DNA from 3 places in the Nitratidesulfovibrio sp. SRB-5 genome. Region 1 is predicted to be linked to each of the others. Evidence: predicted binding sites of a transcription regulator. Region 1 holds the regulator's gene; each other region holds the start of a gene.
The links. Region 1 encodes sigma-54, which starts transcription at its own class of promoters, with help from an activator protein. Its sites were predicted from a motif close to CTGGCACGGNNNNTGCTT; they were not measured.
Positions count from the first base shown of each region.

Region 2: the regulator sigma-54 is predicted to act here: its motif matches at 7,010-7,027, upstream of K6142_RS14495 (periplasmic heavy metal sensor).
Region 3: the regulator sigma-54 is predicted to act here: its motif matches at 4,873-4,890, upstream of K6142_RS05075 (glycyl radical protein).

Region 1 is NZ_JAIOTY010000001.1:1,745,847-1,756,417, forward strand. It holds gene K6142_RS07150 (PTS sugar transporter subunit IIA) at 1-149, opposite strand, end outside; gene hpf (ribosome hibernation-promoting factor, HPF/YfiA family) at 159-704, opposite strand; gene rpoN (RNA polymerase factor sigma-54) at 826-2,262, opposite strand; gene lptB (LPS export ABC transporter ATP-binding protein) at 2,658-3,383, opposite strand; gene K6142_RS07170 (LptA/OstA family protein) at 3,380-4,072, opposite strand; gene lptC (LPS export ABC transporter periplasmic protein LptC) at 4,069-4,878, opposite strand; gene K6142_RS07180 (KdsC family phosphatase) at 4,875-5,402, opposite strand; gene kdsA (3-deoxy-8-phosphooctulonate synthase) at 5,392-6,204, opposite strand; gene K6142_RS07190 (CTP synthase) at 6,821-8,473, opposite strand; gene K6142_RS07195 (phosphoribosylformylglycinamidine synthase subunit PurQ) at 8,991-9,800, shown strand; gene K6142_RS07200 (hypothetical protein) at 10,151-10,549, shown strand.
Region 2 is NZ_JAIOTY010000003.1:94,450-105,020, forward strand. It holds gene K6142_RS14470 (PaaI family thioesterase) at 1-353, opposite strand, end outside; gene K6142_RS14475 (LysE family translocator) at 813-1,505, shown strand; gene K6142_RS14480 (glycosyltransferase family 2 protein) at 1,791-2,699, shown strand; gene K6142_RS14485 (sigma-54-dependent transcriptional regulator) at 3,119-4,561, opposite strand; gene K6142_RS14490 (ATP-binding protein) at 4,558-6,801, opposite strand; gene K6142_RS14495 (periplasmic heavy metal sensor) at 7,148-7,687, shown strand; gene pruA (L-glutamate gamma-semialdehyde dehydrogenase) at 8,155-10,571, shown strand, end outside.
Region 3 is NZ_JAIOTY010000001.1:1,270,139-1,280,709, reverse strand. It holds gene K6142_RS05095 (ABC transporter ATP-binding protein) at 72-923, opposite strand; gene K6142_RS05090 (ABC transporter permease) at 920-1,795, opposite strand; gene K6142_RS05085 (ABC transporter substrate-binding protein) at 1,922-3,037, opposite strand; gene K6142_RS05080 (amidohydrolase family protein) at 3,655-4,491, opposite strand; gene K6142_RS05075 (glycyl radical protein) at 5,123-7,618, shown strand; gene K6142_RS05070 (glycyl-radical enzyme activating protein) at 7,765-8,694, shown strand; gene K6142_RS05065 (sigma-54 interaction domain-containing protein) at 8,860-10,335, shown strand; gene K6142_RS05060 (sensor domain-containing diguanylate cyclase) at 10,459-10,571, opposite strand, start outside.

The DNA.
Region 1 (10,571 bases):
TCGTGCAGCACGCCCAGCGCAACGGCGGCATCCACTTCGGGATGCCGCCGTACCACGGCCTGCACGAGTTCCGCCAGCACCTCTTTCTTGGTGCCGGCGGAGAGCTCGGGCAGGATCAGATCATCGTGAAGATACTCCGAAAGCCTCATGTATGGCGCCTAGACGACCGGATCGATAAGACCGAAATCGCCGTTGCGACGCCGGTAGATGATGTTGACGCGTTCCACCTCGGCGTTCAGGAACACCAGGAACTCGTTGTCGCCCTGGTCGAGCTGCATGGCAGCTTCGTCCACGTGCATGGGCTTGGGGGCGAAGTGGTCGGTGCCGGTGATGGTCCGTTCCTCGCCTTCGCCCACGGTGCCGAAGGTAAACACGTCGATGCCCTTGCCCAGCTTGTCGGACTGCACGGAACGGCGGCGGTCCTTCAGCTTTTCGACCTGCTTGCGCAGCTGCGATTCCAGCTTTTCAAGCACCAGGTCGATGGTGGCGTACATGTCTTCGGACTGTTCGACGGCGGAGAAGGTAAAACCGTCGCCGGCCATCTGCACTTCCGCCTTGTGGCGGAACTTGTCGACGGAAAGGTTCACCTGCATTTCCAGGGCGGACTTGCCGACGAACCGGCCAAGCTTTTCAAGACGGCGGCGGGCGTACTTCTTCAGGTGGTCGGAGGGTTCGAAGTTCTTGAAGGTGAAGGCGATGTTCATACGCTCCTCCTGTGGTGAGAGGGGGAATGCGGCGCGCGGCCCGCACGCTGGGTGCTGCTGCCGGGTGCGCCGCCGGAGACGGATGCCGCCCTGCGCCGGTTGCGGCACGGGGCTCTTGCCGTCAGAACAGTTCCTTCCGCTTGGAAGAGGAGGGAATGTCCATGGCAGTACGATACTTCGCAACGGTCCTGCGGGCAATATTGACTTTGAGCTGATCCTTCAAAATTTCACCGATGCGCTCGTCGCTCAGCGGCTCGCGCGGGTCTTCGTCGGCAATCAGCTTCTTGATCAGCGCCTTGACGCTCTCGGAACCCACCTGGCTGCCGTCGTCCAGTTCCAGCGCGCTGTTGAAGAAGAACTTCAACTCCATGATGCCGTGCGGCGTGGCCACGTACTTGCTGGTGGTGATGCGGCTGACGGTGGATTCGTGCATGCCGATGTCGTCGGCGATGTCCTTCAGGATGAGCGGCTTCAGGCGCGAAACGCCGTCCTCGAAAAAGCCGCGCTGGTACTTCACGATGGATTCCACAACCTTGTACAGCGTGCGCTGGCGCTGGTACAGGCTCTTGATGAGCCAGGAGGCGGAACGCATCTTTTCCTGGAAATATTCGCGCTCGCCCGCAGACGCGGCCGCCGCGGCGGACCGCTCGTACATGGTGCTCAGTTGCAGGTGCGGCAGGCCGTCCTCGTTGAGCATGATGATGAAGTCGTTGTCGTACTTGTAGACGTACACGTCGGGGCTGACGAACTGCGGATCGCCGCCGCCGTAGCTGGCGCCGGGCATGGGGTCCAGGGTCTGGATGAGGTCCAGGTACTCCTTCAGGTCCTCCATGGTCAGGCGGAACTTGCGCAGCAGCGGCTTGTAGCGGCGCTTCTCCAGGTCTTCCAGGTGGTCGCGCACAAGCTCCACCAGCACCTTGTCGCGCGTGTAGCCCAGCATCTCTATCTGCACCAGCAGGCATTCCTGCGCGGTGCGCGCGGCCACCCCCACGGGGTCGAAGCGCTGCACGGCGTGCAGCACGGGGTCCACCTCGCCGGGGGTAGCGCCCGCCATTTCGGCGATGTCGTCCACCGTTGCGTGCAGGTAGCCAGACGAGGCGATGTTGCCGATGATCACCTCGCCGATGTCCTTCTGGCGCTCGGTCAGCGAGGACAGGCGCAACTGCCACATCAGGTGCCCTTCCAGCGAGGGCTTGGCGGCGTAGCGCGCCTCGAACGAGGTCATTTCCTCCGGCAGTTCCGATTCGCGCACCGTGGATTGGCGGCTGGTGCTGGCGAAGTCGCCGAGGTAATCTTCCCAGTCGGCATCGCGGGCGATCTCGCGGTCATAGGCGACATCTGCGGCGGCCTCGGCGGCTGCGTCGCGCGGATCGGCCACCTCTGCCTGGGGCCCCTCGTCCTGGGCTTCTTCCAGAAACGGGTTTTCCAGCATTTCCTGCTGCACCGTCTCGACAAGCTCCAGCCGCGAAAGCTGCAACAGCCGGATGGCCTGTTGCAGTTGCGGCGTCATCACCAATTGCTGGGTGAGCTTGAGCTGTTGCCTGAGTTCCAATGCCATGCGTGGGCAACCCCTATGACTCCGCGCCGAGGCCGAAGGCCTGGCCCGGTAATCCTGCATTCTTGCGTTGAGGCCGAAGAACATGACGACGCGATACGAGGCGCGACGACAAGCAAGAAACGGCCCACTGTGGAAATGTGTTCCCTTCCCCAAGAGGTTAGGCAAACCATGCCACAGAGGCAAGAAGTATGCAACCGCTGGCGCCCATGCGTCGCGATACTCCCGGACGCCTTACGCCCCCCTGCCCACGGCCCCGAAAAGGGGCGGTGGCAACAACGGACACGGCGCCCCCCGCAATGCGGAAGGCGCCGTGAACATGAAAGCCGAGCCGCCGGACATGGCGCATATGGCGCACATGGCGGGGCGCCCCGGACGGGCAGACACGATGTCCCGGACTACAGCGAAAAGCCCTCGCCCAGATACACGTCGCGCGCGCGAGGGTTTTCCACGATGTGCTCGGGGGTGCCTTCCAGAATCACCTCGCCCTGGTGCACCAGGTAGGCCCGGTCGCAGATGTGCAGGGTTTCTCGCACGTTGTGGTCGGAGATAAGCACCCCGATGCCCCGGTTGCGCAGGCCGGTGATGAGTTGCTGGATGTCGTCCACGGCCAGCGGGTCGATGCCCGCGAAGGGTTCGTCCAGCAGGATGAACTTGGGATCGCGGATCATGGACCGGGCAATCTCCAGCCGCCTCCGCTCGCCGCCGGAAAGATGCATGGCCACGGAATTGGCCAGGTGGGTGATGCCGAAGTCCTCCAGCAGCATGTCGCCCCGTTCCTTCTGCTGCGCCTTGGAAAGCCCGGTGTGCTCGAGAATCATCTGAAGATTCTGGCGCACGGTAAGGCGGCGAAAGATCGAGCTTTCCTGCGGCAGGTAGCTCAGCCCCACCCTCGCCCGTTCATGCAGGGGCCAGTCGGCGATGTCGCGGCCATCCAGTTCTACCCTGCCTGAAGTCGGCTTGATGATGCCGATGAGCATGTAGAATGTGGTGGTCTTGCCCGCGCCGTTGGGGCCCAGCAGACCCACGGTTTCGCCCTGGGTCACCGTCAGCGACACGCCGCGCACCACCTCGCGCTGGCCGAACTGCTTGTGCAGGTCTTCTCCGCGCAGCACCGAGCTCACTGGGCAGCCCCCCCGGTGGCGGCATCGCCCTTGGCGTCCTTGGTGTCCTTGGTGTCCTTGGGAGCGGACTTGGCATCCTTGTCGCCAAGGGGGTTCACGTCGCCGGACGAGGTGAACACCGCCTGAACCCGCTTGGTGGAGGTGCCGCGCACTTCACTGCGGTTTTCGCGGGTGTAGAAGGTGATGACGTCGCCCCTGATGCTGTTCTCGCCCTCGTGCAGCACGGGGTTGCCTTCCATGACCAGCACGGCGTTATCCACGGTGTAGGTGGCTTTTTCGCATTCGCCGGTGCGGTTTTCGCGCTTCATGCGCACCTTGCGTTCGGCCACCATGCGGTCGATCTCGCCCGCGTCCATGCCGGACATCCCCGCAGCACCGGATTGGCCAGCCGCTCCGGACGCATCCGCCCCCTGCCCCGCCCCGCCCTTGCCGGGCTTGGCCGCCTTCTTGCGCAGGTGCAGGGTAATCTTTTCGGCCCACATCTCGAAGTCGGGGCGCTGGACGTACACGTCACCCTCGAAGATAACCACCTGGCCCTTGGCGTCGTACTGCATGCGGTCGGACTTGACGGCGGTGGGCACGTCGCGGCGCACTTCCGTGGCCGACTTGGCGTCCGCCGCCATGGCGGGTGCGGAAAAGGTCAACAGCAGCGCCACGCACAGCGCGGAGCGGATGCCGGTATGTCTCATTGCCTGATCTCCTGCTTGGTTGACTTGGAAGCGCCCGCGCCCTGCTGCGCGGCCTTGGCCGTCGGGGCCTTCTGGCCTGATGCCTTCTGGCCCGATGCCTTCTGGTCGGGTGCTTTCTTTTCGGGCGACTTTTTGGCCGGGGCTTTCTGCACGGCCTTCTTCTGGGCATCGGCGCTCTGCGGGGCCGCCTTCGGGACCGCCACATTGCCCGGCACGGGCTGGCCGCCACCGTCGCCCGCACGGGGGGTAAGCAGCATGCTCACGCCTCCGCTGCCGCGCAACACGTCGCTGGTCATGTCCCATTCCAGCCGGGTGGCGTTGCCCGCAAGGCTCTGCCCCTCTATGCGCGCCCCTTCCGGAAAATACATGGTCCGGCTGGTGCCGTTGTACACCATCAGCCGGGCGAACAGATCGTGGCTGTCGTGGGTGGCGTGCACGTCGTCCCACATGCGCATCATCTGCGCCTGTTGCTGCACTTCGCCCTTCTTGGCCAGAATGCGCACCTGCCTGCCGCCGTCCATCTGGTAGACGATGTCGGGGCTATCCACGTCGATGATGTTGTTGCTCTGGCGCAACTGGGCCCAGGTGGCCTTCAGCCGCCACAGTTCGATGCCCTTTTCGCCCTGCACCAGTTCAATGCCCTTCATGGCCACGCCCACGGCCTCTTCCAGCGTGGCGGAATCTGTGGCGCCGCCCGCAATGGCCGTTTCCAGCGCCTTGCGCACCCCGGCCTGCCAGCGCCATGCGGCGGCACCGCCGACAACCAGCGCCACCAGCAGCAGAACCAACAGCGTACGGCGTCTCATGCCTGCTCCGGCCAGCTTTCCAGCATGCGATCCAGCAGCCCCTGTTCGACCAGCAGAAAGCGGATGGCCTCGCGCACGGCGCCGTGCCCGCCGTTGGCGGTGGTCACGTAGCGGGCCAGGGCCTTTACCTCGGGCTGGGCATTGGCCACGGCCATGGGCAGGCCCACCAGCTTCAGCGGGCCGAAGTCCACCCAGTCGTCGCCAAGATAGGCCACCTGCGACCATTCAAGGTTGTGCTTGCGGCGAATGGAGTCGATGCACTCCGACTTGTGCAGGAAGCCCGCGTGGTAGTCTTGGATGCCCAGGCTGCGGATGCGCGCTTCCACCGCGCCGGAGGTCAGGCCGGTGATCACCGCCACGGTGATGCCCGCGGCCTGCGCCAGCTTGATGCCCAGGCCGTCCTGCACGTTGAAGCGCTTGGTCACCCGGCCTTCGTCATCGTAGTACAGGCCGCCGTCGGTCATCACGCCGTCCACGTCCAGCACCAGCAGCGAGATGGAGCGGGCCAGGTCTTCAGCTTGCATACGGCAGGCTCCAGAGGGCGGCAAAGTCGCGCAGCAGCGGGGCCAGCCTGTCCAGCGGCCAGCTGTTGGGGCCGTCGCACAGGGCATGGTCCGGGTCGGGGTGGGTTTCCAGGAACACCCCGTCCACCCCGGCGGCCACGGCCGCGCGGGACAGCATGGGCACGAAGCGGCGGTCGCCGCCGGACGAGGTGCCCTTGCCGCCGGGCAGTTGCACGGAGTGGGTGGCGTCGAACACCACCGGCACGCCGTAGCCCTGCATGATGGGCAGCGAGCGGAAATCCACGACGAGATTGTTGTAGCCGAAGCTGGCCCCGCGCTCCGTCAAAAGGATGCGCTGGTTGCCGGTGGAGCGCAGCTTGTCCAGCGCGGGGGCCATGTCCCACGGGGCCACGAACTGCCCCTTCTTGACGTTGACCACCCTGCCCGTCTGCGCGGCGGCCAGCAGCAGGCTGGTCTGGCGGCACAGGAAGGCGGGAATCTGGAGCACGTCGGCCACTTCGGCCACGGGCTTAGCCTGATCCGGCTGGTGGATGTCGGTGACCACGGGCAGGCCGGTTTCCTGCTTGATGCGGGCCAGCCATTCCATGCCGCGCGCAAGGCCGGGGCCGCGAAAGCCGTCCAGCGAGGTGCGGTTGGCCTTGTCCCACGAACTCTTGAACACGGCGAACAGCCCGGCGGCCTCGGTCGCCTCACGCACGGCGTGGGCGGTATCCAGAGCCAGTTCCAGGCTTTCAAGGGCGCAGGGCCCGGCGAAAATGAACCGGCGCGCCCGCAGGCGCTCGTACAGGGCGTCCGGCGTCATGCCGCCAGCCGAAGCCGGGGCGGCCGGTGATTCGGGGGCCGGGGAGGTGCTGGGTGATTCGGGATGCATGGTTCTCCGTGGCGGATGAGGGCGCGGCGGACCGGCCTGCCTGACCGGATACGGCGGATGTGGCCGCATGGGGTGAGCGCGGGCGGTGCGCTTCGGAAATATGCCGGGCAACTGCTGGGCGGGCGGGCCGGAAACGTCGTGCTCCCCTGCCCCGCCGGACGCTTCTACCATCAGTCGGCACCTTTCGCCACATCGGGTTGGCGATGCTCCCCTGATGGTTGTGACGGTTGATACCGGATTGATGGTGGTTGGTGACCGCTGGATGCCGGTTGGCGCCAGTTGGTGCCGGCTGGTGCCAATTGATGCCAGTTGCTGGTGGTCGCGACGGGCGGTCCATGGTTCGCCATGGGCCGACGATTAACAATGTGACGGAATCGCGCCGCGTCAAGGGGAAGAGAGAGGAAGAGAACGCGCGACAGGCGCGGTGCAGGGGCATCACGCGGCGTGCCCGCCTTCGCCCCTCCCACAGACAGGCAACGCGCCTTCCACCGGGGAAGGCGCGTTGCATCATATCCGTGCGAGTGGGGGGGCGCGTGCCGGTGGCGCGCTACTTGCCCTTCTTGCCGCCCATGGCTTCCTTCTTGGCCGCCTTGATGAATTCGCGGAACAAGGGATGCGGGCGCATGGGGTTGGACTTGAACTCGGGGTGGAACTGGCAGCCCAGGAACCACGGATGGTCGGGCAGTTCCACGATTTCCACCAGTTCGCCGTCGGGCGAAAGGCCGCTGAACACCAGGCCCTTTTCGGCCATGGCCTCGAAGTAGGCCTTGTTGAATTCGAAGCGGTGACGGTGGCGTTCGTCCACGCGCTCGGCGCCGTAGGCGTCCCACGCCCTGGTGCCGGGCACCACCACGCAGGGGTAGGCGCCAAGGCGCAGCGTGCCGCCCTTGTCGCTGGAAGCGTCGCGGCGTTCCACGGCACCCTTGCGGAAGTCGTACCACTCGGTCATCAGGTAGATGACCTTGTTGTCGGTAAGCTCGTTGAATTCTTCGGAGTTGGCGTCGGCCAGGCCCAGCACGTTGCGGGCATATTCAATGACCGCGCACTGCATGCCAAGGCAGATGCCGAAGAAGGGAATCCTGTGCTCGCGCGCGTGGCGGATGGAGCGGATCTTGCCTTCCACGCCGCGATGCCCGAAGCCGCCCGGCACCAGGATGCCGTCGCACCCGGCCAGCTTTTCGGCCACGTTGGCCTCGGTGATCTCCTCGGAGTTCACGTAGCGCAGGTTCACCTTGACCTTGTTGGCCACGCCGCCGTGGATCAGCGCCTCGTGCAGGCTCTTGTACGCTTCCTTGAGGTCCACGTACTTGCCCACGATGCCGATGGTCACCTGCCCTTCCGGGTGCGAGCAGGTGTGGATCAGCGTCTCCCACGACTCCAGGTTGGCGTTCTTGGCGGGCAGGCGCAGCATGATGGCGATCTTCTGGTCGAAGCCTTCCTCGTAGAAGCGCAGCGGCACCTCGTAAATGTTGTCCACGTCCACCGACGAGAACACGGCGTCCTGGTCCACGTCGCAGAACAGGGCGATCTTGCGCTTGAGCTCGGCGCTGATGGCCTTTTCGCAACGGCACAGGATGATGTCGGGCTGGATGCCGATGGAGCGCAGTTCCTTGACGCTGTGCTGGGTGGGCTTTGTCTTGTGTTCGCCCGCGGCCTTCAGGTAGGGCACCAGCGTCAGGTGGACGTACAGGCAGTGGTCCTTGCCGAGGTCGCCGCGCAGCTGGCGGATGGCTTCCAGGAAGGGCAGGCCCTCGATGTCGCCCACGGTGCCGCCGATTTCGATCAGCGCCACGTCGGGCTCGTCCTCGGCAAGGCCGAGGATGGCGTTCTTGATCTCGTCGGTCACGTGCGGGATGACCTGCACGGTGCCGCCCAGGTAGTCGCCCCGGCGTTCCTTGGTGATGACGCGGTTGTAGATGGACCCCGAGGTGTAGTTGTTCTTCTGCGACAGCGACTCGCCGAGGTACCGCTCGTAATGCCCGAGGTCGAGGTCGGTTTCCGCGCCGTCATCGGTGACGTACACTTCGCCGTGCTGGAACGGATTCATCGTGCCGGGGTCGACGTTGATGTAGGGGTCGAGCTTCTGGATGGTTACCTTGAGCCCACGGGCCTTCAGCAGCGCTCCGATGGAGGCGGCGGCCAGCCCCTTGCCGAGCGAGGACAGCACGCCCCCGGTGATGAATATGAACTTGGTCTTCATGAAACTCCTGCCTGAGTGACTGGTTGCTCTCGCTCGCGGCGCGCAGGTCTTGCCGCACGCCCGTTACAGCGCTCGCCCTTCGGTTGACGCGATACGCAAAAAAACGCCATCAGGACCTTATGCCACATTTTCGGCATGAAGGTCAGCCGTTGACGTGATGTACCACTGGAACGTAATATCGACGGTCCCGGCTATCCCCAGCGCACGGCAGCATTGCCGAAGCGCCTGAAACAGCGGGCGCAGGACAGCGGAAACGGTTCGGGCACGGCCCCCGTTTCCGCGGTGTCGTTCAGGCGTCCGAAAACTTTTCCGGCCACTTTCGCGGAAACGTCCTTGACGGGCAGGCCCCATCCGGGCATGCGTCCCCACAGGTCTCAAGGACATGGGGCATGCCCCGACATGTTTCGGGACATGTCCGGCGACAACCGGACGGCGCAGCGCTGACGAGTAGCTAGTCGAGGCACATCCCCCTGTCAAGACTGTCAGGACAGACAAGAAACCCATCGAGGAGCAGCGCATGGCGCAGGTGAACACGCTGGTCATCACCGGCTACGGCACGAACTCGCACGAGGAATCGGCCCACGCGGCCCGCCTTGCCGGCGCAGACCGGGCCGATGTGGCGCATTTCGCCGACATCGTGGCCCGCAGGATCAGGATCGAGGACTACAATTTCATCGTCTTTCCCGGCGGCTTTCTGGACGGGGACGACCTGGGCGCGGCCCATGCCGCCGCACAGCGCTGGCTGCACCTTTCCGACGCCGACGGGCAGGCCCTGCTGGACCGCCTGAAGGAATTCGTGGCCCGGGGCGGCCTGGCCATCGGCATCTGCAACGGCTTTCAGCTGCTGGTAAAGCTGGGCCTGTTGCCCGCGCTGGACGGCAAGTACTTCGAGCGGCAGGTGTCGCTGGGCCACAACGATTCGGCCCGCTACGAAGACCGCTGGGTGACCCTGAAGGTGAACCCCCAGAGCCCCTGCGTGTTCACCAGGGGCATCGACACCTTGTACGTGCCCGTGCGCCACGGCGAAGGCAAGCTGGTGCCGCTGGACGACGAGGTGATGCGCCGCCTGGTGGCCGAAAACCTGGTCACCCTGCAATACGCCCACCCGGAAACCGGCGAGGTTACCATGGAATACCCGTGGAACCCCAACGGTTCGCCGCTGGGCATCGCCGGGCTGACCGACCCGTCCGGTCGCATCCTGGGCCTGATGCCCCACCCCGAAGCCTTCAACCACCCCACCAACCATCCGGGCTGGACGCGGGGCGAGCCTGCAACGCTGGGCACCGTGCTGTTCGAAAACGCGGTACGCCACCTGCGCGGCCAATAGTTCGAAACGGTCGCGGGGCGAGCCTGCAACGCTGGGCACCGTGCTGTTCGAAAACGCGGTACGCCACCTGCGCGGCCAATAGACCGAAACAGCCCGCAGGCACCGCCAGATATCCGCATGCAACGCGGGAAGGGAATGCACGCATCCCCTTCCCGCGCTTTTCTTGTGCCCGCCGGGCACCTTTTCAAGCCGGGACCGGGGCGATATAGGCAGATAGACGGGGCGGGGTGAGGGCTCGGCGCAATCCGGCCCGTACCGGTTCCGGCAGGTTCCCCGGTCCCCTTTGATTCGCTATTTCCAATTGGTCCGTCAGCCCGACAGACCCGACAATTCCAAAGGAGGCGCACGCCATGATTCGCTGCCATGCCTGCGGCGCCGACGCCTCCACCGGCTGGGTGCTCGGCTTCGTGCCTTCGCCTGACAGCCTGAAGATGGGCCTGTGCCGCCAGCACGACACCCCGGACAACCGCAAGCTGGTCAAGACGGCATGGCGCGCCCTGATGGAGCGTGAGATACGCGCCATGAACGAGCTTTCCGGCCACAAGGCGGGCGCGGTGCTGCGCTGGCGGCTGGACATCGCGTTCATCGACGGGGGTACGCTGACCCACGACTGCCTTGAATGCATCGCCACCCCGCAGGGCACCTTGCAGGTGCTGCTGCCGGACGGCGTCCTGCGCTTCTACCCCCTGCCCCAGATTCGCCGCTACGACCTGCGCCCCGTGCCCGCTCCGGCTGCGGACAAGGCGTAGTCCCGCGCGGGCACTCGGTCCA
Region 2 (10,571 bases), on a different contig from region 1:
CCGGGCGCCAGGAACGAGATGGAGGTGTTCAGGTTCACGCTGACCCTGCCCCGCGTGTTGCAGGCCACGGCAAAGGCCAGGTCGGCCACGGCAAAGATGGCCCCGCCGTGGGCCATGCCCACGCCGTTGCGGTGGTGCGCATCCAGGGGCATGACGGCGCGGGCGTAGCCGCGCGCGGCCTCGGTGATCTCGATGCCCAGGTGCTTGGCGAACATGTCGCGCTCGGCGATGAACCGGCGGACGTGTTCCATGTCGCCATCAGGAGCGGGCGCAGGAGGGGATGCGGGGGTACCGGAACCGGCGGCGGCTGCGGCATGCGGCGCGGACGGTGTGCCGGACGGGGGAGTGGACATGGCGTCTCCGCGCGGGATGCGCGCAACTGCGTGAACGGAACGGCCATGACCGGAACAGGCAGGGGCAGGCCGTACATGAGCGAATCGGACATGAGCGAATCGGGCCGATTCACGAAAGCGTGAAACGGTCGGGCACAAGGCGCACCGTAGCGGCAGGACCCCCACCTTGTCGAGGGGCAACGGAGCGGCCACAGGGGTGCAACACCGCACACCGCTTGCCTGCCGTACCGCGCAAGGCTATGCAGGACGGGCTTCCGACGGCAACGCGCCCGCGCGCCACCAGCCTGCCCCGTCGCATCCATAAATGTACAAACGCGTCTGGCAAGCACGTCTGGCGGGCACGTCTGGCGAACTAGCCTGGCAAACTCGCTGGCGGCCCCCCCCCTGCCGCATGCCCACCACAGCCGTACGCCACGCCACCCCCTGCCCTCGTGAGGGCGGGGCCTGCCCGGAGGATCCATGACCATCCATTCCCTTGCCGCCCTGGCCGTGGCCCTGTTCATCCTGGCCATCACACCCGGCCCCGGCGTGTTCGCCGTGCTGTCCGCCGCCCTGGGGCGCGGCCTGCCCACGGCGCTGGCCCTTACGGCGGGCATCATCTGCGGCGACATGGTCTTTCTGCTGCTGGCCATGGCCGGGCTGACCGTGCTGGCGGAAAGCATGGGCGAGCTGTTCCTGGTGGTGCGCCTTGGCGGCGCGGCCTACCTGATCTGGCTGGGCATCGGCCTGTGGCGCGGCGCGGCCACGGCCCGGCCCCACGCCGCGCCCGGAGAAGCGGCGTCGGAGAATCCTGCCCCCGGCGCGGGCTCCGCGTGCGACACCGCGCCTCTGGCCCCGCCAACACGATTGCGCCTGTTACGCCTGTTGCGCACCGCCTGCGGCGGCCTGGCCCTGACCCTCGGCAACCCCAAGGTCATCGTCTTCTACGTGGGTTTTCTGCCCACCTTCGTGGACATGCGCACACTGGACGCCACGGGAGCCGCGCTGGTGGCCGCCACCACGGTTGCCGTGGTGGGCTGCGTGCTGGGCGGCTACGCGGTGATGGCCGCGCGCGCCCGGCGCATGCTGTCCACCCCGCGCGCCACCCGGCTGCTGCATCGCGGCGCGGGCGCGGTAATGGTGGGCACGGGCGCGGCCATCGCCACCCGCTGACCCGGCCATCCGCGCCACCGCGCCATCCGGCATCCCGCCCGGCATTGTCACCGGGCCTTTCCCAACCCCGGCCCGTCCCCAGCGGTCTCCCGCCTTTCCGGCGCCCCCGGTTTTTACGCCGGGGGCGCTAAACCTTTGCGCCGTCACACCGAAAAGACCAGCGAACACCCTGTGCGCCCGGCCCTTCACGCGGTCATGGTTGGCGGCAGGAAACACAGGGGGCACCGGTGAACGCCGGGCGCCCGGTGGCAACAGGTGGCAGCAGGAACAGCAGGGGGCAGCGCCATGCACGCGCCGCACATTTCCGTGGTGGTGCCCAACCACAACTACGGACGCTTTCTCGACCGCTTCTTCGGCTCGCTGGCCGCGCAGACCTTTTCGCCCGACGCGGTGGAAGTGGTCTTCGTGGATGATGCCAGCAGCGACGATTCGGTCCAGCGTGCCCGCGGCTGGCAGGCCGACGGCCCGTGGGCGGCGTTTCGCGTGCTGGCCCTGCCACGCGTGGGCAGGCCCGGCCCGGTGCGCAACGCCGGGGCAAAGGCCGCGCGTGGCTCCTTCCTGCTGTTCTGCGACCCGGACGACTACCTGGCCCCGGACTTTCTGCGTCATACCCACGCTGCCCTGACGGAGCCCTGCGGGCCGGACGAGCAAACCCGCGCCCCCGGCCCCCTGCCCGGTCCGCACATCGCCTGCGTGGACTACATCGAGGAATCACCCGCCGGATCGCGGGTGGTGCGGGTGCCGGACTTTCATCCGGACCTGTTGCGCACCCAGAACCTGTTCCCCACCACGTCGCTGATGCGGCGCGAGGTGTGGCAGGCCAGCCGGGGCTTTCGCACCGCAACGACATACGAGGACTGGGACTTCTGGGTGCAGGCGGCCATGGCAGGGTTCGGCGTGGTGCGCGTGGCGCAGCCGCTGCTGCACTACGTTTTCCATGACGCCAACTACTCGCACGCGGCCCGCGCCGACGACGGCAGGGCCAAGGCGCGCATCGTGCGCGACAACCCATCCTTCTTCGAATCCGAGGTGCGGGCCTGGGCGCGCGCCCTGCTGTGCGGCGAGCCGTGGGCCGTCCCCTTCACGCGGGGGGTCATTCCCCGCGCCGCCGACATCCGCGCCCTGCGCGAACTGTTCATGGCCCGCATGGGCGCAGTGCGGGCGGGAGAGATTTTCTCCCGCGCGGGCCTGTAGCGGGCAATCCTCCTTCTTCCCTTGCCCCTTTCGTTCCGGCAAGGAATCCCACCGCCGCACGTCCACCTTCCCGACACAACGGACCAAATGAAAAGTCGGGAGGAGCGGCAGCCGTTATGTGAGCGCATACATCGCCCCGAAGGGCGCGAAGCGGGGCCGTTGGCGAGATCGCGAGTCCTACGGTCATTGTACGCAACGCGCGAACATTACGGATGCCGACAGCAACGTTGGGGGTGCGAGGGAAGGAACCCTTTGCGGCAGCCGTTAGGCGAGCGCGAAGGCCGACTCGAAAGACACAATGCGTGACCGTTCGGTCACCTCGCGAACCCACGGATATGGTGCATGACGCGCGAGTCTTACGGATGGCGACCGCAGAGCGAAAGGTTCCTTCCCCCGCGTTGTTTCCAGCGTTTCCCTTCCTACTCCAGATCGTACTTCTTCAGTTTGTTGTGCAGGGTGGCGCGGGTGATGCCCAGACGGCGCGCGGCCTCGCTCTTGTTGTCGCCGGTTTCGCGCAGGGTGGCGATGATGGCCCGGCGTTCCAGATCCTCCAGCGACAGCCCGGCATAGGGGGCCAGCCCGTCGCCGTCGGCGGTGGCGTTCCCCGCACCCGCCCCGGCGTTTGCACCGCTTCCGCTGTCTCCGCCGCTTCCGGCAGTCCCGTTCCCTCCGCCTCCGAAATGCAGCGGCAGTTCGCGCTCGGTCACGTAGTCGCCGGTGGCCAGAATCACGGCGCGCTCGATGGCGTTTTCCAGTTCGCGCACGTTGCCCGGCCAGTCGTGGCGCAGCAGCATATCCATGGCCTGCGGGGTGAACCCCTTGAGGTGCTTGCGGTTCTTTTCGGTGTACCGATCCAGGAAGAACGCGGCCAGCAGGGGCACGTCGCCCGCGCGCTCGCGCAGGGCGGGCACGTGCACGGCAATGACGTTGAGCCGGTAGTACAGGTCTTCCCTGAACCGCCCCGCCGCCGCCTCTTCGCGCAAGTCTCGGTTGGTGGCGGCAATGACCCGCACGTCCACGGTGAGCGGCGTGTCGCTGCCCACCCGCTGCACCTCGCCCTGTTGCAGGGCGCGCAGCAGTTTTGCCTGCAACGTCAGGGGCATTTCGCCTATCTCGTCCAGAAACAGGGTGCCGCCGTCGGCCTGCACGAAGCGCCCTTCGCGCCGCCGGTCGGCCCCGGTGAAGGCCCCGCGCTCGTGGCCGAACAGTTCCGATTCCAGCAGGGTTTCGGTCAGCGCGGCGCAGTTCACGGTGACCAGCGGACGGCTGCTCCGGTGACTGGCCGCGTGCAGGGCGCGGGCCACCAGTTCCTTGCCGGTGCCCGATTCGCCTGTAATGAGCACGGTGGCCTCGGACGGGGCCACCGTGGCGATCATCTCCACCAGTTCGTGCATGGGCGCGCTGCGACCGATGATGCCGTGCGGCGCGCCCGGCGCCCCCGCCCCACCCTGCGACGACAGCCGCTCGCGCAGTTCGCGGTTTTCGCTGGCCAGGCGGGTGTGATCCAGCGCCCGTTCCAAGGTGTGGCGCAGCACGTCGAAATCCAGCGGCTTGATCAGGTAGTCGTAGGCCCCGGTGCGCAGTGCCTCCACGGCGGTATCCACCGACGAGAAGGCCGTCATGATCAGCACGGGCGTGGCCGGGTTCCAGTCCAGGATGTGGTGCAGCGCCGCTATGCCGTCCATGCGGGCCATGCGCACGTCCATGAGCACGGCGTCCCAGGCGCGCTGGCGCACCTTGTCCACGGCGGAATCGCCGTCGTCGGCCTCTTCGGTGGCGTAGCCCCAGCCGCGCAACATGGTGCGCAGCATGGAGCGGTGCGCCGCGTCGTCGTCCACGATGAGGATGGTGGCGGTGCTCATGGCTTGTCATCCTTTGCGGGATTGCCGACCCGGGTTGAAGCTGCGCGCGCGCCGGATGTCGAGGACGCACCGGATGCGGAGGGCGCGGCGGGGGATGCCGCCGGGGCGGTGGCGGAAGCGGCATCATCCGCGCCGGGGCCTGCCGCGTCCTGCGCGTGCCCCTGCCCCGTCGCCTGCTCGGCGGGCAGCAGAAAGGTGATCTCCGTGCCCTGACCGAGGGCGGACCGCAGCGAAACCTCGCCGCCGTGAGCCTCCACGATCTTGTGCACGATGGCGAGGCCGAGGCCCGTGCCCTGACTTTTGGTGGTGAAATAGGGGTCGAAGATGGTGGCCAGATGCTCCGGCGCGATGCCGGTGCCCGTGTCGCGCACCGCAACCGCAATGCGGTTGCCCGGCGCGGCGGCAAGGCGCACGGACAGCTCCCCGCCGCTCGGCATGGCCTCCAGCGCGTTCAGGAACACATTGAGCAGCGCCTGCGAGAAGCGGTCCGGGTCCAGAAGCGCGCGGGGCAGGCTGCCGACCGCGCCGTCCTGCGCACCGGCCAGTGCATTGTCCGGGACACCTTCCGGGGCGCCGTCGGGCTCCACCCGCACGGTCACGCCCCGGTGGGCGGCGTCCTGCCGCACCAGCCGCAGCACGTGGTGCACCAGGAATCCGGCGTCCACCGGGCGGGGGGCGATGTCCGAGGGCCGGGCCAGCCCGATGAGGTCGGAGATGACCCGGTTCAGCCGTTCCACCTCCTGCACCATCACCCGCGCCGCCTCGCGGTCTTCGCTGCCCTCGTCGAAGCGGCTGCCGAAATAGGTGGCGTAGCCCTTGATGGAGCTGAGCGGGTTGCGCAGCTCGTGGGCCACCCCGGCGGCCAGGCTGCCGATGGCGGCCAGCTTTTCACGGCGGCGCACCTCGTCTTGCAGGCGGCGCACCTCGCGCAGGTCGCGCAGGATCAGGATGGCCCCGGCATCGGCGGCATCCCCGGCGGCAATGCGCACCCCGCGCACGCTCATGGGCACGGGCGGGCCGCCCACCACGGGGCAGTCCAGGGTCACCTCCGCCCCCAGGGACGGGGCGGCATCGGCGTCCCCGCCGTCCGGCGCACCGCCGGTCAACCGCCCGGCCAGCTCCGCCAGCGGGGCGGGCAGCACCGCTTCCGGCGCGGCCCCGGCGGGCACCGCACCGCCCAGACGCAACAGGTCGCGCGCCGCCGCGTTGCAGGTGGCCACGCGGCCCGCGCCGTCCAGCACCACCAGCCCGTCGGGCAGGCTGGTGACCACGTGCAGGGCGAAGGACTGGGCCTGCCGCACCAGCCGCCGCGAGGCGCGGGCATGGCGCGACCACAGCAGCGAAAGCACACCGGCCCCGCCCAGCAGGGCCAGAATGGACAGCATGACCAGGGTATGCTGGCGGTCGGACGCGCGGGCCGCATCGAAGGGGGCCGTGTCCAGCGCCACGATGATGACCGGGGGCGGGGCGTCGCGCTCGGCCAGCGTGTCGGCCTCCATCTCGCGGCGCAGCCAGCCGGGCATGGACCCCATGCCGGATTCCGGGCTGCGCATGCCGTGGCCCATCATGTGGCCGCCCATGCCCATATGGCGCGCCGTGGGCCGCAAGGGAATGAAGGTGCGGTACACCAGAAAGGCGCGCTGGCCGCCCGCCTCCATCAGCCGCCAGCCTACCTCGTCGCGGGGTTGCTGGCGCACGTCCCCCCCATCGCGCCCATCGCGCCCGTCGCGCCCGTCGCGCCCCAAAGGAGCGGGCGGCGGGGGCACGGCCAGGGCCTCCATGGTGGCCGGGTCGGCCAGGGAGCGGCCAACCCACTGCGGGTCGCTGTGGGCCAGCACCACGCCCTGCCTGTCGGTGACGGCGATGAACTGGATGTCCGGCTGGTCGGCCATTTCCTCCAGCAATATCTGCAAGCGCAGCTCGCCCCCGGTGCGCCCGCGCAGGCCGGTGCGCGCACCGGCCTCGAAGGCCCGGATCAGCGAAGCGCCCTTTTCGGACAGGATGCGGCGCATGGATTCCTGCTCGCCATCATGGTTCAGCACGGTAAGCACGGCCAGCACCAGGGCCAGGGCAACCGTGGCCCCGATGATCAGCCACGGCGAGGGCAGGCTTTCACCCCCGCCCCGACGGCCGCCGCGCCCGCCACGCCCGAACAGGCCAGATTGGCCCTCGCGTGCGGCAGGCGGGGCCGCGTCCGTGCTGTCCGTCCTGATCGTATTGCTTGCGTTGTCCTTCGGCATGGAAAGTTTCCTTGCGGTGCGCGGTACCCGCCGGGGGCGGGGTGTTCGAATCCGCGACACCTGTTCGATTTTCATACGCCATCCCGAGGGTAGCGTATAGTTTTTATACATCTGATCGGTTTTCGTGCAGGCCTTGCGGGGGCCTTCCGGGTGCGGAAAATGAAATTTCAACCTTCAATCACGGCATGTTACACGCATATTCCGCGCCTTGGCACGCCGGTTGCTTTTACCGGGGCAAGCAACAAGCGCACCAGCCCCGCACCACAGTACATGGCCACGCCATCCACGGCGGATGCAGCGAAGACGCCAGGCGGGGCGGCAACGAATCAACACAGGAGCACACATCATGAAGACCAAGCATCTCGTCCTCGGCACCGTCGCCCTCGCGGGCCTGCTCGCCATCACCGGCATCACCGACAGCGCCTTTGCCCGCATGGGCGGCATGGGCGGCATGGGCGGCCGCTGCGCCACCGGCGCGGTGTACAACTCCCTGACCCCGGAAAAGCAGGCCAAGTACGACGCCATATACAAGGAAGCGGACGCCCGCATCCAGCCGCTGAAGGACAAGGCCTGGGCCAAGCACACCGAACTGAACGCCCTGTCCGGCAACCCCAACACCAAGCCGGAAGCCATTTCCAAGCTGACGGGCGAACTGTCCGACCTGCGCACCCAGATCCGCAAGGAATACACCGCCCTTGACGAACGCCTGGAAAAGGAAGTGGGCGTCAACCCCGGTTATGGCCGCATGGGCCACATGGGCATGGGCGGCGGCATGATGGGTGGCCACGGCATGGGTCATGGTGGCATGGGTGGCGGCATGATGGGCGGCCAGGGCATGGGCCACGGCCCCATGCATGACGGCCAGACGCCCCAGTCCAACCAGTAGTCCGGATACGGATGAAATCTCCGGGGCGCACCTGCCAGCCTTCACAGAGGACTTCCCACCTCCGCGCCCCGCATGACTGAAACAGAGAGCCGCCGACATCACCGGATGTCGGTGGCTCTTTCCGTTTGGCGTGCCGCGCGTTCCCCGTCCCGCCCTGCCGCCATTCCGCCCTGCCGCCATCCCGCCCTGCCGCCATCCCGCCGTGCCCCTGCCGCCCGCCAGGCCCCGGCCCGTCTGGACGCAAGAGCGACCGCTCCACTCCGACCCGGCGCGGGGTTGATTTCTGGCATTCCAGCGCCTACAACCGTTCCGAATATCGAAAAATCATGCCTCACGACGGTACGGGTAGCGGGCCGCCCGCCCCCGCCGCCGCGCGACACAGCAGGAGCCTTTTCACCACACCGCACGACTCGCACCCACACCGCACCCGCCGGGACCACACCCGCGCGACGCCCAGGAGGAACCGCATGGAACAGCATCTTGATGCCCGCATCGTCGAGCGCGGCAAGGAATTCTTCAAGAGCATCAGCGGCGAGGCCCCGTCCATCTTCAACAAGGGCTTCTGGACCGGCAAGGTCATGGACTGGGCCATGCAGAACGAGGGCTTCAAGGTCCAGCTGTTCCGCTTCGTGGACGTCCTGCCCTACCTGAACACCTCCGAGGCGCTCACCCGCCACATCCGCGAATACTTTTCCGCCGACGGGGCGGACGTGCCCCCCGTGCTCAAGTGGGGCGCGGGTGCCGCCGGCTTCGGCGGGGCGTTCACCGGCATGCTCATGGGCAAGTTCATCCGGTCCAACATCGAAGGCATGGCCCGCACCTTCATCATCGGCGAAAACACCAAGGAAGCCATCAAGGGGCTGGCCAAGCTGCGCAAGGAAGGCTTTGCCTTCACCGTGGACCTCTTGGGCGAAGCCACGGTGAGCGAGGAAGAAGCCGACGCCTACCGCGACGGCTACCTGGAAGTGCTGGACGCCATCTCCAGGGAACACGCAAAGTGGGCCCCGCTGACCGATTCCACGGGCGGCACCTCCGGTCCCGGCGCGTCCCTGAGCGGGGGGGACTGGGGCCACACCCCCAAGGTGAACGTGTCCATCAAGCCTTCCGCCCTCTATTCGCAGGCCAAGCCCGGCGACGTGGAAGGGTCCGTGCAGGGCATCCTGTCGCGGATGGTGCCCATCTACCGCAAGATCGTGGAGATGGGCGGCTTTTTGTGCATCGACATGGAACAGCTGAAGTACCGCGAAATGACGCTGGAACTGTTCAAGCGGCTGCGCACCATGCCCGAATTCCGCGACTACCCGCACCTGTCCATCGTGCTTCAGGCCTACCTGCGCTGCACCGAACACGACCTGGACGAGCTGCTGGCCTGGGGCCGCGCCGAAAGGCTGCCCTTCGGCATCCGCCTGGTGAAGGGCGCGTACTGGGACTACGAAACGGTGATGGCCAAGCAGAACGGCTGGGAAATTCCCGTGTGGACCCGCAAGCCGGAATCGGACATCTGCTACGAAAAGCTGGCCCGCCGCATTCTTGAAAACAACGACCTCGTCTACTTCGCCTGCGCCTCGCACAACGTGCGCACCATTTCCACGGTGATGGAAACGGCCCGCGCGCTGAACGTGCCCGCCCACCGCTACGAATTCCAGGTGCTGTACGGCATGGCCGAACCGGTGCGAAAGGGCCTGAAGAACGTGGCCGGGCGCGTGCGCCTGTACTGCCCGTACGGCGAACTGATCCCCGGCATGGCCTACCTTGTCCGCCGCCTGCTGGAAAACACCGCCAACGAATCCTTCCTGCGCCAGAGCTTCGTGGACGGCGCGGAACTGGAACGGCTGCTGGAAAACCCGCAGGCCACGCTGGAGCGCGAACTGGCCGCCGCCCCGCCGCCGCGTTCCGCCCCGCCGGCTCAGCCCGGCCCCGACGGCCTGCCCCCGTTCGTCAACGAAAGCATGCTGGACCTGACCCTGCCCGCCAACCGCGCTGGCTTCGTGAACGCCATCGCGGAAGTGCGCGGCAAGGCGGGCGGGGTGATTCCGCTGTTCATCGGCGGCAAGGACGTGACCACCGACGACACCATCGCCTCCACCAACCCGGCCAAACCGGCGGAAGTCATCGCCCGGGTCTGCCAGGGCGGCAAGCCGGAAGTGGACGCCGCCATCGAGGCCGCCCAAAAGGCCTTCCCGGCCTGGCGCGACACATCCCCGGCGGACCGGGCCATGTTCCTGCACCGCGCGGCGGACATCGCCCGCCGCCGCATGTTCGAGCTGTCCGCCTGGCAGGTGCTGGAAGTGGGCAAGCAGTGGGACCAGGCCTTCCATGACGTGGGCGAGGGCATCGACTTCCTGGACTACTACGCCCACGAAATGCTGCGCCTGGGCACGCCGCGCCGCATGGGCCGCGCCCCCGGCGAACTGAACCACCTGTTCTACCAGCCCAAGGGCATTGCCGCGGTCATCGCGCCGTGGAACTTCCCCTTCGCCATCGCCATCGGCATGGCCGCCGCCGCCATCGTCACCGGCAACCCGGTGATCTTCAAACCGTCGTCCATTGCCTCGCGCATCGGGTACAACCTTACGGAAATCTTCCGCGAGGCGGGCCTGCCCGAGGGCGTGTTCAACTACGTGCCGGGCCGCAGCTCGGTCATGGGCGATTACCTGGTGGAACACCCGCAGGTGAGCATGATCTGCTTCACCGGCTCCATGGAAGTGGGCCTGCGCATTCAGGAAAAGGCGGCCAGGGTGCAGCCCGGCCAGATGCAGTGCAAGCGGGTCATCGCGGAAATGGGCGGCAAGAACGCCATCATCATCGACGACGACGCCGACCTCGACGAGGCCGTGCTGCAGGTGCTGAACTCCGCGTTCGGCTTCCAGGGGCAGAAGTGCTC
Region 3 (10,571 bases), 480 kb from region 1:
TCGCAAACTTGCCCAACGGCCACGCTTCGCGCCCTTCAGGGAAACCCCAACGGGCGAAAAGACGATGGAGATCAGGCCATTTCCCGTTCGCCCGCCTTGAACGCCTTCAAGGCCTCCTCGTGCACGGCCTCGATGCATTCCTTCTTCAGCTTGATGTACTTCGACGACGACAGCACGCGGAAGTCGCGCGGCCTCGGGATGTCCACGTCCAGCACGGTCTTGATGCGGGCCGGGCGCGTGGTCATGATGTACACCTTGGTGCCGAGGAAGATGGCCTCTTCCAGGTCGTGGGTGATGAAGAAGATGGTCTTGTTGCTGCGGTCGTACACGTCCAGCAGGAACTGGTGGACCACCGTCTTGGTCAGGGCGTCCATGGCCCGGAAGGGTTCGTCCAGCAGCAGCACGCTGGGGTCGGTCATCATGGCCCGGGCTATCTCCACCCGGCGGCGCATGCCCGACGATATCTCGCTGGGGTAGTTGCCGCCGATGCCCTCCAGCCCCATCTGCGCCAGCAGTTCGCGCGCCCTGTCGCGCGCCTCGCGCTCGGGCATGGCGCCTTGCACCACCGGGCCGAAGGTCACGTTGTCGAGCACGGTGTACCAGGGGAACAGCGCCCCGTTCTGGAAGACCACGATGCGGTCGGAGCCGGGCGGCGGCGTCTTGCCGGGGCCGCACAGCAGCTTGCCGTCCAGCAGTATCTCGCCCGACGTGATGCCGTGAAACCCGGCAATGGCGTTGAGCAGCGTGGTCTTGCCGCAGCCCGAGGGCCCCACCACCACGCAGAACTCGCCCGCCGCTATCTCCATGGAGCAGTTGTCCACCGCCAGCACCTTGGCCCCGTCCGGGTCATACACCTTGGAGACGTTGCGGATGCTGATCTGCCCGCGCGGCGCGGGCACGGAAAGCGCTTCTGCCGTATTCATCGGATTTCCTCCCTCACCTTCCATTGCATCAGCCGGTTGCCCACCATGCGGATCAGCGCGCTGCTCAGCCAGCCGATGACCCCCAGCGTGACCATGGCGATGACGATGACCGGGTACTGCACCATGATGAACGAGTTCCAGATCAGGTAGCCAAGGCCGTATTCGCCGGCCAGCATCTCTCCGGCCACCAGCGAGAACCAGGCAAAGCCCATGCTGATCTGCAACCCGGTGAAGATGAACGGCAACGCGCCCGGCAGGATCACCTTGAAGAACACGTGGCGGGGCTTCGCACCCAGCGAATGGGCCGCGCGGAAGTACACCTCGTCGATGGATTCCACACCCAGCAGGGTGTTCAGCACCGTGGCGAAGAACGAGCCCAGAAAGGTCAGGAAGATGATGGACGCCTCGCGGCCCGGCCACATCAGGATGGACAGCGGCACCCACGCCAGCATGGGGATGGGGCGCAGCGTCTCCAGCAGCGGAAAGGTGTAGTCCTTGAAAGTCTTCTTCCAGCCCATCATCAGCCCCACGGGCACGCCCAGGAACGTGGCCAGGAAGAAGGCCTGCAACACACGCCAGATGCTGGTCAGGATGTGCTGGTAGTATTCGGGGGTGTACAGGGAGATGCCGTAGGACGGATCCTGCGACACCCATTCCTCATATACCCCCACGGGCCCCGGCAGCTTGTTGAACCACGGCACCTTCAGTTTTTCGGTCAGCAGGTACCACAGGAAAATGAAGCCGACGATGCCGAGCAGGTTCAGGTAAGGGGCGACGCTCTTCAACCACTCCCTGAGGCAGAACAGGGTCATCTCCAGGGAACTGGGTGCGGCGTCGTTGCGCGTGGCGGTGGCGGCGCTTGCGGTGCTCACGGATTCCTCCGGCTTGGTTGGCCGTCCCGCCCGTCCCCGAGGGAGGGGGGAGCGGCCTGGGCGGCCCGTCAGGCGGGCACGGGATGTGCGTCCCGCGCCCGCCACGGGAAGGCGGACCGTCGGTCCTTACTCCTTGAACGGGCTGGCGCTGGCGGGGGCGCCTTCGATCACGCCCAGGGTCACGCTGTCGCTGACCGGGGTGATGCCGGCTTCCTTGACCGCGGCACGGGCCATGGCGTCATCCACGGTGCCTTCGGGGGGCAGCGCCTTGATGCGCTTGTCCTTCAGCAGGAAGGGCGCCACTTCGGCGATGTTCTTGCGTTCACGCTCGTTGAAGTAGAACGACTTCCACTCGCGCACGGATTCCTTGGAATCGGCCGGAATCTTGCCGTACAGCGAGTACCACAGCACCTGCTTGGGAATGCCGCTGGCGTGCTTGGACACCATGTCGATGACCTTGGACCAGTTGGCGGGGTCCAGCAGGAAGCGCTGGGCCTCCAGTTCGGCGCGCAGGTAGCCCTTGGCCACGTCGGGGTGCTTCTCCATGAAGTCCTTGCGCATGACCAGGATGCCGAGATCGGGGTTGTCGCAGGCGCGACCGTCGGCGGCGATGTGCGCCACGCCCTCGCCCACGTCGTCGGCGATGCGCGACAGGGTGGGTTCCCACAGCGAGGCGGCGTCGATCTTGCCGATGCGGAAGTTGGTGCCGATGACCTCGATGGACTGGTTGAGGTATTCCTTCGGCTTCACGTTGTACTTTTCGAAGAAGCGCATCAGGTACTGGTCGGACGCGCTGCCCTTGGGCGCGGCGATGACCTTGTCGTCCATCCAGCGGGCCAGGGCCTCGACGGATTCAAAGCGGGGGGCGTCCTTGCGGACCAGGACCAGCGAGCAACGGGTGCCCTCGGACATGCCCAGGGTGGCCACCATCTTGATCTCCGCCTGCTCGGGCTTGGAGCACAGGATGGTGGCGGGCATCACGCTCATGTAGCCGATGTGCGCCTTGTCGGCCAACATGTTGTTGGCGACCACGGTGCCTTGCAGCGCACCCTGGAATTCGATTTCCGTGCCCTGCGGCACGTACTTCTTCCACAGGCCGAGTTCCGCGTTGACGATGGCCTGGTACGAGATGGTGTCGTAAGGCTGGTAGCCCACCACGAATTTCTCGGCCATCGCGGTGGAGGCAAGGGACAGCGTGAGCAGGGTCAGGCCCGTGATGAAACGCCATGACGGTCTTAGCATCGTGTTTCTCCTGCGGTCCGGGTGCGGGTTGTGTTGATCTGGTTGCTCCGGCTCATCAAGGCGCTGCCGGTCGGGTTTCGTTCCATTGCCGGTACAACTCAGGGGTTCCCCCTGGTCAGAGCATGGTTCACGCGGGCGCCGTTCGTGCGGCGGGGGGGCTGACCCTGATGTGGCCAGAGCAAGTACGATACCAAAGCGAGTTGCAGCGCATTTCACGCACCCACCTTGTTCCCGTCAGGCACAATCATGGAAAACGCCTGCCCATCCGAGCCGGATCATGTTGCATTTTTGTACCAACCTTCCGATATCACACCAGCCAGCCACAACGGTACTCCTTTACTTTCAGGATATTACGCGAATACGTTACAACAGTGCAACCATGTTGCAAACATGCAACCATTCGCCCCGCCAAGCGCACCACTGCCAGACGCCTCCAAGCCACACGCGGCCTTGAAAAGAAAAGCCATCAATACAAGAGTATTGATGGCTATTGCGAAATCAACGGCGGAGCATGAGCGATCGATCACTCATCAAGACACGTCAGATTGGGAAAGCATGAACGTTCATTCCACGTCCCCGCAAGGCAGCCGGGCCGGACTACCGCCCGCCAGACGGCCTCATGCCGTCTCTCCCAGCACGCGCAACGCATTGCGGTACATCACCTTTTCCCGCACCTCTGCGGAAAGGGGCATGCTGGCGTAGATGTCCAGCGCGTCCGCCTGTTCGATGAACGGATGCGCGCTGGCGAACACCACCTTGTCGGGGATCAGGGTGTTCATGGCCTGCACGTAGGCATCGGCCATGGGCGCAAGCTCGTACTCCGAGCAGTCCATGTACACGTTGGCGTTGCGCAGGCAGGCGAAGATGGCCTCGTTCACGAAGGGATACCCGCCGTGGCTCATGACGATGCGCAGGTCCGGAAAGTCGCGGGCCACCACGTCCACGTGGCGCGGGTCGGTGTAGCCCATCACCGCGCCGGGCACCTGCGGCGGCGGGGCCGTGGTGACCACCACCGGGATGCCCAGATCGCAGCAGGCCGCGTACACCGGGTAGTAGCGCGCCTCGTCGGGCCGCAGGTGCGCCAGGTACGGGTCGATGGCGGCGCCGCGCATGCCCAGTTCCGCCACGGCGTGGCGCAGTTCGCGCACGGCGGCCATGCCCTTGTGCGGGTCCACCCCCCAGAAACCGGTGAACAGTTCCGGATACGCCCGCACGAAGGCCAGCACGCTCCCGTTGTTGGACGGGGAGCCGTAGGTGGTCTCGCTGTCGCGCCCGGTGATCACGCAGCGCGTGACGCCGCGCGCCGCCAGGCCCGCCACGATGTCCTCAAGGGGTTGGGGCTTGCGCCGTTCGAAGCCGATGGCCGCGCAGGCAGCCTTGAACATGTTGCTGGTGGCGATGCCGGTGATGGTTTCCGGCGTATTGGGCCGGAAGCGAAAGTCGATGACAGGCATGGGGACTCCTGAGGTAAGGGGTGTGCACCCCGAAAAGCAAGAGACATGCCGCCCCGGTCGTGCGGTGCAGCGGCGTGCCCCCGTGCCCCTTGCATCCCTGCACCCATGCCGCGTTCATGTTGAGCCATGTTGCATCAAGTTGCGCCATGTTGCGCCATGTTGCGCCCATGCATCATGCCGGACCCCCGCACAACCCCCTGTTTCCATTCATCCGATGCGGACATGTTACGGAAATGCAACATGACTGCACCTGCCGCCCGGCCAGGCCACGGCCCGCGCGCGTCCTTCTCCGGCGCGTCCACAGACACCAGCCAGCCCCAACCCACCGGCTGCATTGTTCATTTTTCTCCACCCCGCCATTCCGCACGCCCTTGCGCCGCCTTGGCACGGTCGGTGCATCATGAGCGGCAACGCTGACGGCGACACTGACGACGGCAACCATGCTGACGACGACGCCACCGGACAGGAGCGCAGCACACGCCCGTACGAAGACGCAGCCCCGTACCCCGCCTGCGCATGCATGGCCGTGGCGCCCGGCTTCAGCAAAGGATACCTGTTCTGCCACCGGTCGCCGTCCACCGCATGGGGACGGTCGATCGCGACAACATCAAACGGATCAGAGGTGAGCGAGATGCGCAATCCCGAATGCTGCGAGGTCATGACCCCGCACGAACAGCGCCTGTACGACAAGATGGAAGGCAAGGAGGACCGCTTCCGCGCCGGGCACCGGCGAGTGTTCACCATCCTCGAGTCCTTCGAGGGGCTGCGCCCGCGCATCGACGTGGAACGCGCACTGTACTTCACCCGGTCCATGCGCGTCACCGAGGGTCAGCCGCTGGTGTTGCGCTGGGCGAAAGCCATGCTGCACGTGGCCGAGAACATCACCGTGTACATCGACGACCACCAGCTGCTGGCGGGGCGCGCCGGCGCACAGGGGCGCTACGGCATCCTGTACCCGGAACTGGACGGCGACTTCCTGGGCCTTGCCATAGAGGATCTGCCCAAGCGCACCGAATCGCCCTTCACCATCACCCCGGAAGACGCCCGGGTGGTGGTGGAGGAAATCGCCCCCTACTGGAAGGGCCGCACCTACCACGAACACCTGAACATGGCCCTGCCCGCGGAAGTGCACAAGCTGACCTACGATGACTCCGACGGCCTGCATTCGCGGTTCATCGTCAACGAGACCTCGTCGTTCCGCTCGTCCATCCAATGGGTGCACGACTACGAGAAGGTGCTGCAAAAGGGCTTCGGCGGCCTGAAGCAGGAGGCGCTGGACAAACTGGCCGCCCTCGACCCGCTGAGCCCCGCCGACAACTGCGAGAAGCGCCCCTTCCTGGAAGCCGTGACCATCGTGTGCGACGCCATGGTCACCTGGGCCAGGCGTCATGCCGCCCTGGCCCGTGAAAAGGCGGCGGCGGAAAGCAGCCCCGCCCGCAAGGCCGAACTGCTGGCCATGGCCGACATCTGCCAACGCGTGCCCGAGCACCCTGCCCGCACCTTCCGCGAGGCCGTGCAGTCGCAGTGGTTCACCCAGATGTTCTCGCGCATCGAGCAGAAGACCGGCACCATCGTCTCCAACGGGCGCATGGACCAGTACTTCTACCCCTTCTACAAGAAGGACCTGGCCGAAGGCCGCCTGACCGAAGATTCCGCCCTCGAACTCATCGAGTGCATGTGGGTGGGCATGGCCCAGTTCATCGACCTGTACATCTCGCCCACCGGCGGCGCCTTCAACGAAGGCTACGCCCACTGGGAGGCGGTGACCGTGGGCGGCCAGACCCCCGACGGCAGTGACGCCACCAACGACCTGACCTATCTGTTCCTGAAGTCCAAGCGCGAATTCCCGCTGCACTACCCCGACCTTGCGGCGCGCATCCACTCGCGCGCGCCGGAACGCTACCTGTGGGAAGTGGCGGAAACCATCAAGGATGGCTCGGGCTTTCCCAAGCTGATCAACGACGAGGAAATCATCCCCCTCTACGTCTCCAAGGGGGCCACCTTCGAGGAAGCGTACGACTACGCCGTGTCGGGCTGCACCGAGGCGCGCATGCCCAACCGCGACACCTACACCTCGGGCGGCGCCTACATCAACTTCGCCGCCGCGCTGGAAATGGTGCTCTACAATGGCCGCATGAAGAAGTACGGCGAGGCCGACCTTGGCGAACACACCGGCGACCCGCGCGAATTCAAGACCTGGGACGACCTGTGGAACGCCTACGTGGCGCAGCACAAGCTGTTCCTGAAGACGGCCTTCATGCAGCAGCACATCATCAACAACCTGCGTGCCCGCCACTTCGCGCAGCCCATGGGCTCCACCCTGCACGACCTGTGCATGAAGCACTGCCTCGACCTGCACACCCCGCAGATTCCCGAGGGCATCAACCTCGGCTACTTCGAGTACATCGGCTACGGCACCGTGGTGGACTCGCTGGCGGCGCTGAAGAAGGTGGTCTTCGAAGACAAGACCCTGACCATGGCGGAAGTCATCGATGCCCTGGAATGCAACTTCGAGGGCAGGGAGGACGTGCGCCAGATGCTCCGCAACGCCCCCTGCTACGGCAACAACGACGACTACGCCGACACCATAGCCCGCGACATCGACCTGCTGTCCGTGGAATACGGCGCCCGCTACTCCAAAGACCTCGGCATGCACAACGACGTGCGCTACGTGCCCTTCACCTCGCACGTGCCGTTCGGCAAGGTGGTCAGCGCCACCCCCAACGGACGCAAGGCATGGACCCCGCTGTCCGACGGTTCGTCCGCCTCGCACGGGGCCGACGTCAACGGCCCCACGGCGGTGATGCTCTCCAACTTCCACTCCAAGAACTATGGCTACCGGGCGCGCGCGGCGCGCATGCTGAACATCAAGTTCACGCCCAAATGCCTGGAAGGCGACGACGGCACCCAGAAGCTGGTCTCGTTCATCCGCACCTTCTGCGACCTGAAGCTGTGGCACGTGCAGTTCAACGTCATCAACCGCGAAACCCTGCTGGCCGCCCAGCGCGACCCCGAGAAGTACCGCAACCTCATCGTGCGCATCGCGGGCTACAGCGCCTACTTCGTGGACCTGTCGCCCGACCTGCAGAACGACCTGATCGCCCGTACCGAACACGGCACCATGTAGTCCGGGGCGACGGCGGGCCGGACCCGCCGCGCCATGGGGCGCTCCTCCGAGCCTGCGGGAGGAGCGCCCCACAGGACATGCCGTTTCATGCCACACGCACGTTGCGACACGTAAACCCCGTATGACGGGTGCACCGGAACTCTCGCATGAACCCCACGGACGACACAAACGTCAACGGCATCGTCTTCAACATCCAGAAATACTCCGTCCACGATGGCCCGGGCATCCGCACCGTCGTCTTCCTGAAAGGGTGCCCGCTGCGGTGCGACTGGTGCTCCAATCCGGAATCGCAGGCCGCGCGCATTCAACTGGCCTACAACACAGGCCGGTGTCTCGGGCTTGCGCAATGCGTGCGCTGCGTGGAAATGTGCCTGTCCGGGGCCATATCGCGCGGGGAGGATGATCGCATCACCATCGACCGGGCCCTGTGCGCGGAATGCACGCGCGACTGCACCTCCGTCTGCCCGTCCAATGCCCTGATCACCTACGGGGTACGGCGCACGGTGCAGGAGGTACTGCGCACGGTGGAACAGGACAGCCTGTTCTATGCCCGATCCGGCGGCGGCATGACCCTTTCCGGCGGCGAACCCCTGATGCAGGGCGACTTTGCCCTGGCCCTGCTGCGCGAGGCGCGCAGGCGTCGCATCGGCACCGCCGTGGAAACCTGCGGCCACGTGCAGTGGGAAACCCTGGACGAGGCCTGCCGCCTGGCGCGCACCCTGCTCTTCGACCTGAAGCACGTGGACCCGGCCCGGCACGAGGCCGGAACCGGCGTGACCAACACGCTGATCCTGGAAAATTTCCTTCGGGTGATGGAACATCACCCAAAACTGCACGTGATGGTGCGCACCCCCGTCATACCCGGGTTCAACGACGACGAAGCGGCCATTTCAGCCATTCTCGACGTCCTTGCGCCATACCCTCACGTGGAATACAGCCTGCTTCCCTACCACCGGCTGGGCACCCAGAAGTACCACTTCCTGGGACGTGAAACGCCCATGGGCGAGGTGAAGCTGGACGAGGCGCGCATGTCGGGGCTGCTGCGCCTCGTGGCCGCCCGTCGGGGTAAGGGCTAGCCCCCCCCCGGCGGCGGCTCGGTGTCTTGCACGCCCGCGCGTCCTGCCGTACGGTTGCCCCAGCCCCATCCCGCCACGGTGTCCGCCACACGGCAATGGGGCACGCGGCGTCTTCCGTTCCCGCCCGCGCATCGCCGCATCCCGCCAGGGGGCCAAGGCCGCACCATGGAAAAGATACTCCAGCATTTCAAAAGCATCATCGACATCTTCAGCGACGGCATCTACATCTCGGACCGCGACGGCACCACCCTGCTGGTCAACCGGATGTACGAGCAGCTGACAGGCCTGCGCCAGCAGGACCTGCGCGGTCGCAATGTCACCACGCTGGTGGAGGAAGGGGTTTTCGACCGCATCGTCAACCCCGAGATCGTGCGTTCCAGACGCCCGTCCACCTCGGTGCAGAACGTGCGCGGCGAAAAGAAGATCATCCTGCGCGGCTACCCCGTGCTGGACGAGACGGGCGAGGTGTGCCTGGTGGTCACCTTCGCGCGGGACATCACCATGATCACCCAGTTCCGCGACCAGATCGCCCAGCAGAAACAGCTCATCGACGAATTTCACGAGCGTCTGGAAAGCATGATCCAGACCAGCGCATCGCCCACGCACCCCATTTTTTGCAGCGAGGCCATGCGGTCACTGGTGGCGCGGCTGCAACGGGTGGCGGGCACGGACGCCACGCTCCTGCTGCTGGGCGAGACCGGGGTCGGCAAGGACGTGCTGGCCCGCCTGGCGCACGAGCACAGCCCCCGCAGCGAACGCATGTTCCTGAAGGTGGACTGCGGCAGCATCGCCCCGAACCTCATCGAATCGGAACTGTTCGGGTACGTGCCGGGGGCTTTTTCCGGCGCCAACGCCAAGGGCAAGGCCGGTTATTTCGAGATGGCGGAAGGCGGCACCGTGTTTCTGGACGAGATAGGCGAACTGCCCCTGTCCATGCAGACCAAGCTGTTGCGCGTGCTGCAGGACCAGGAGGTAACCCGCGTGGGCGCCACCCAGCCGCGCAAGGTGGACGTGCGCATCATCGCCGCCACCAACCGCGACCTGGGCGACGACGTGCGCACCGGCAAGTTCCGCAGCGACCTGTTCTACCGACTGAGCGTGGCGGTGCTGCAAATCCCGCCGCTACGCGAACGGCGCGAGGACATCGCCCCCCTGGCCCGCCACTTTCTGGAGCGCTACGCATCCAAGTACCGAAGATCCATGGAAATTGCGGAATCAACACTGGACGCTCTGGAAAGCTATGGCTGGCCCGGCAACGTGCGCGAGATGCAGAACTTCATCCAGGGCATGGTGGTTACCGGAGACCGCCCCACCATCACCTGTGCCGACCTGCCCCCGCACATGGCCGAGGCCTGCCGCCCCGGCCAAGCCTACACCATGCCGGAGATGCAGGAACCGCGTGCACTGCGCGAAATCATGGATGAAATAGAGCGCGAAATCCTGGAGCGGGCCATCACCCGGCATGGCTCCGTGAACAAGGTGGCGCGCCTGTTCAAGGTCAGCCGCACAACCATCTTCCGGAAACTGCGCGAACAGTCCCCCGGCAGCGAACCCGATGGTCAGGATGAGACCGGCGGAACGGACGGGATCAACAAGGCTGGCGGGATCAACAAGACTGGCGAAGCTGGCAAGACTGGCTGATAATCCGCGCCGCAACCGGGACGCGGGAAGACGGCTGCCGAATGCCGAGGGCAACTGCCCGCCGGGCCGGCATCTTTCGCCCTTCCCCTGCCGTGCCGGAAGATGCCGGGCAGCGCCACAACCTCACTCGCAGGTGGACATGTCCTGCAGGTGGTAGCTGTTCTTGCCCGCCTGCTTGGCCACGTACATGGCCTTGTCGGCCTCTTCCAGCAGAACGCGCAGGGGGGCGGGGGCGC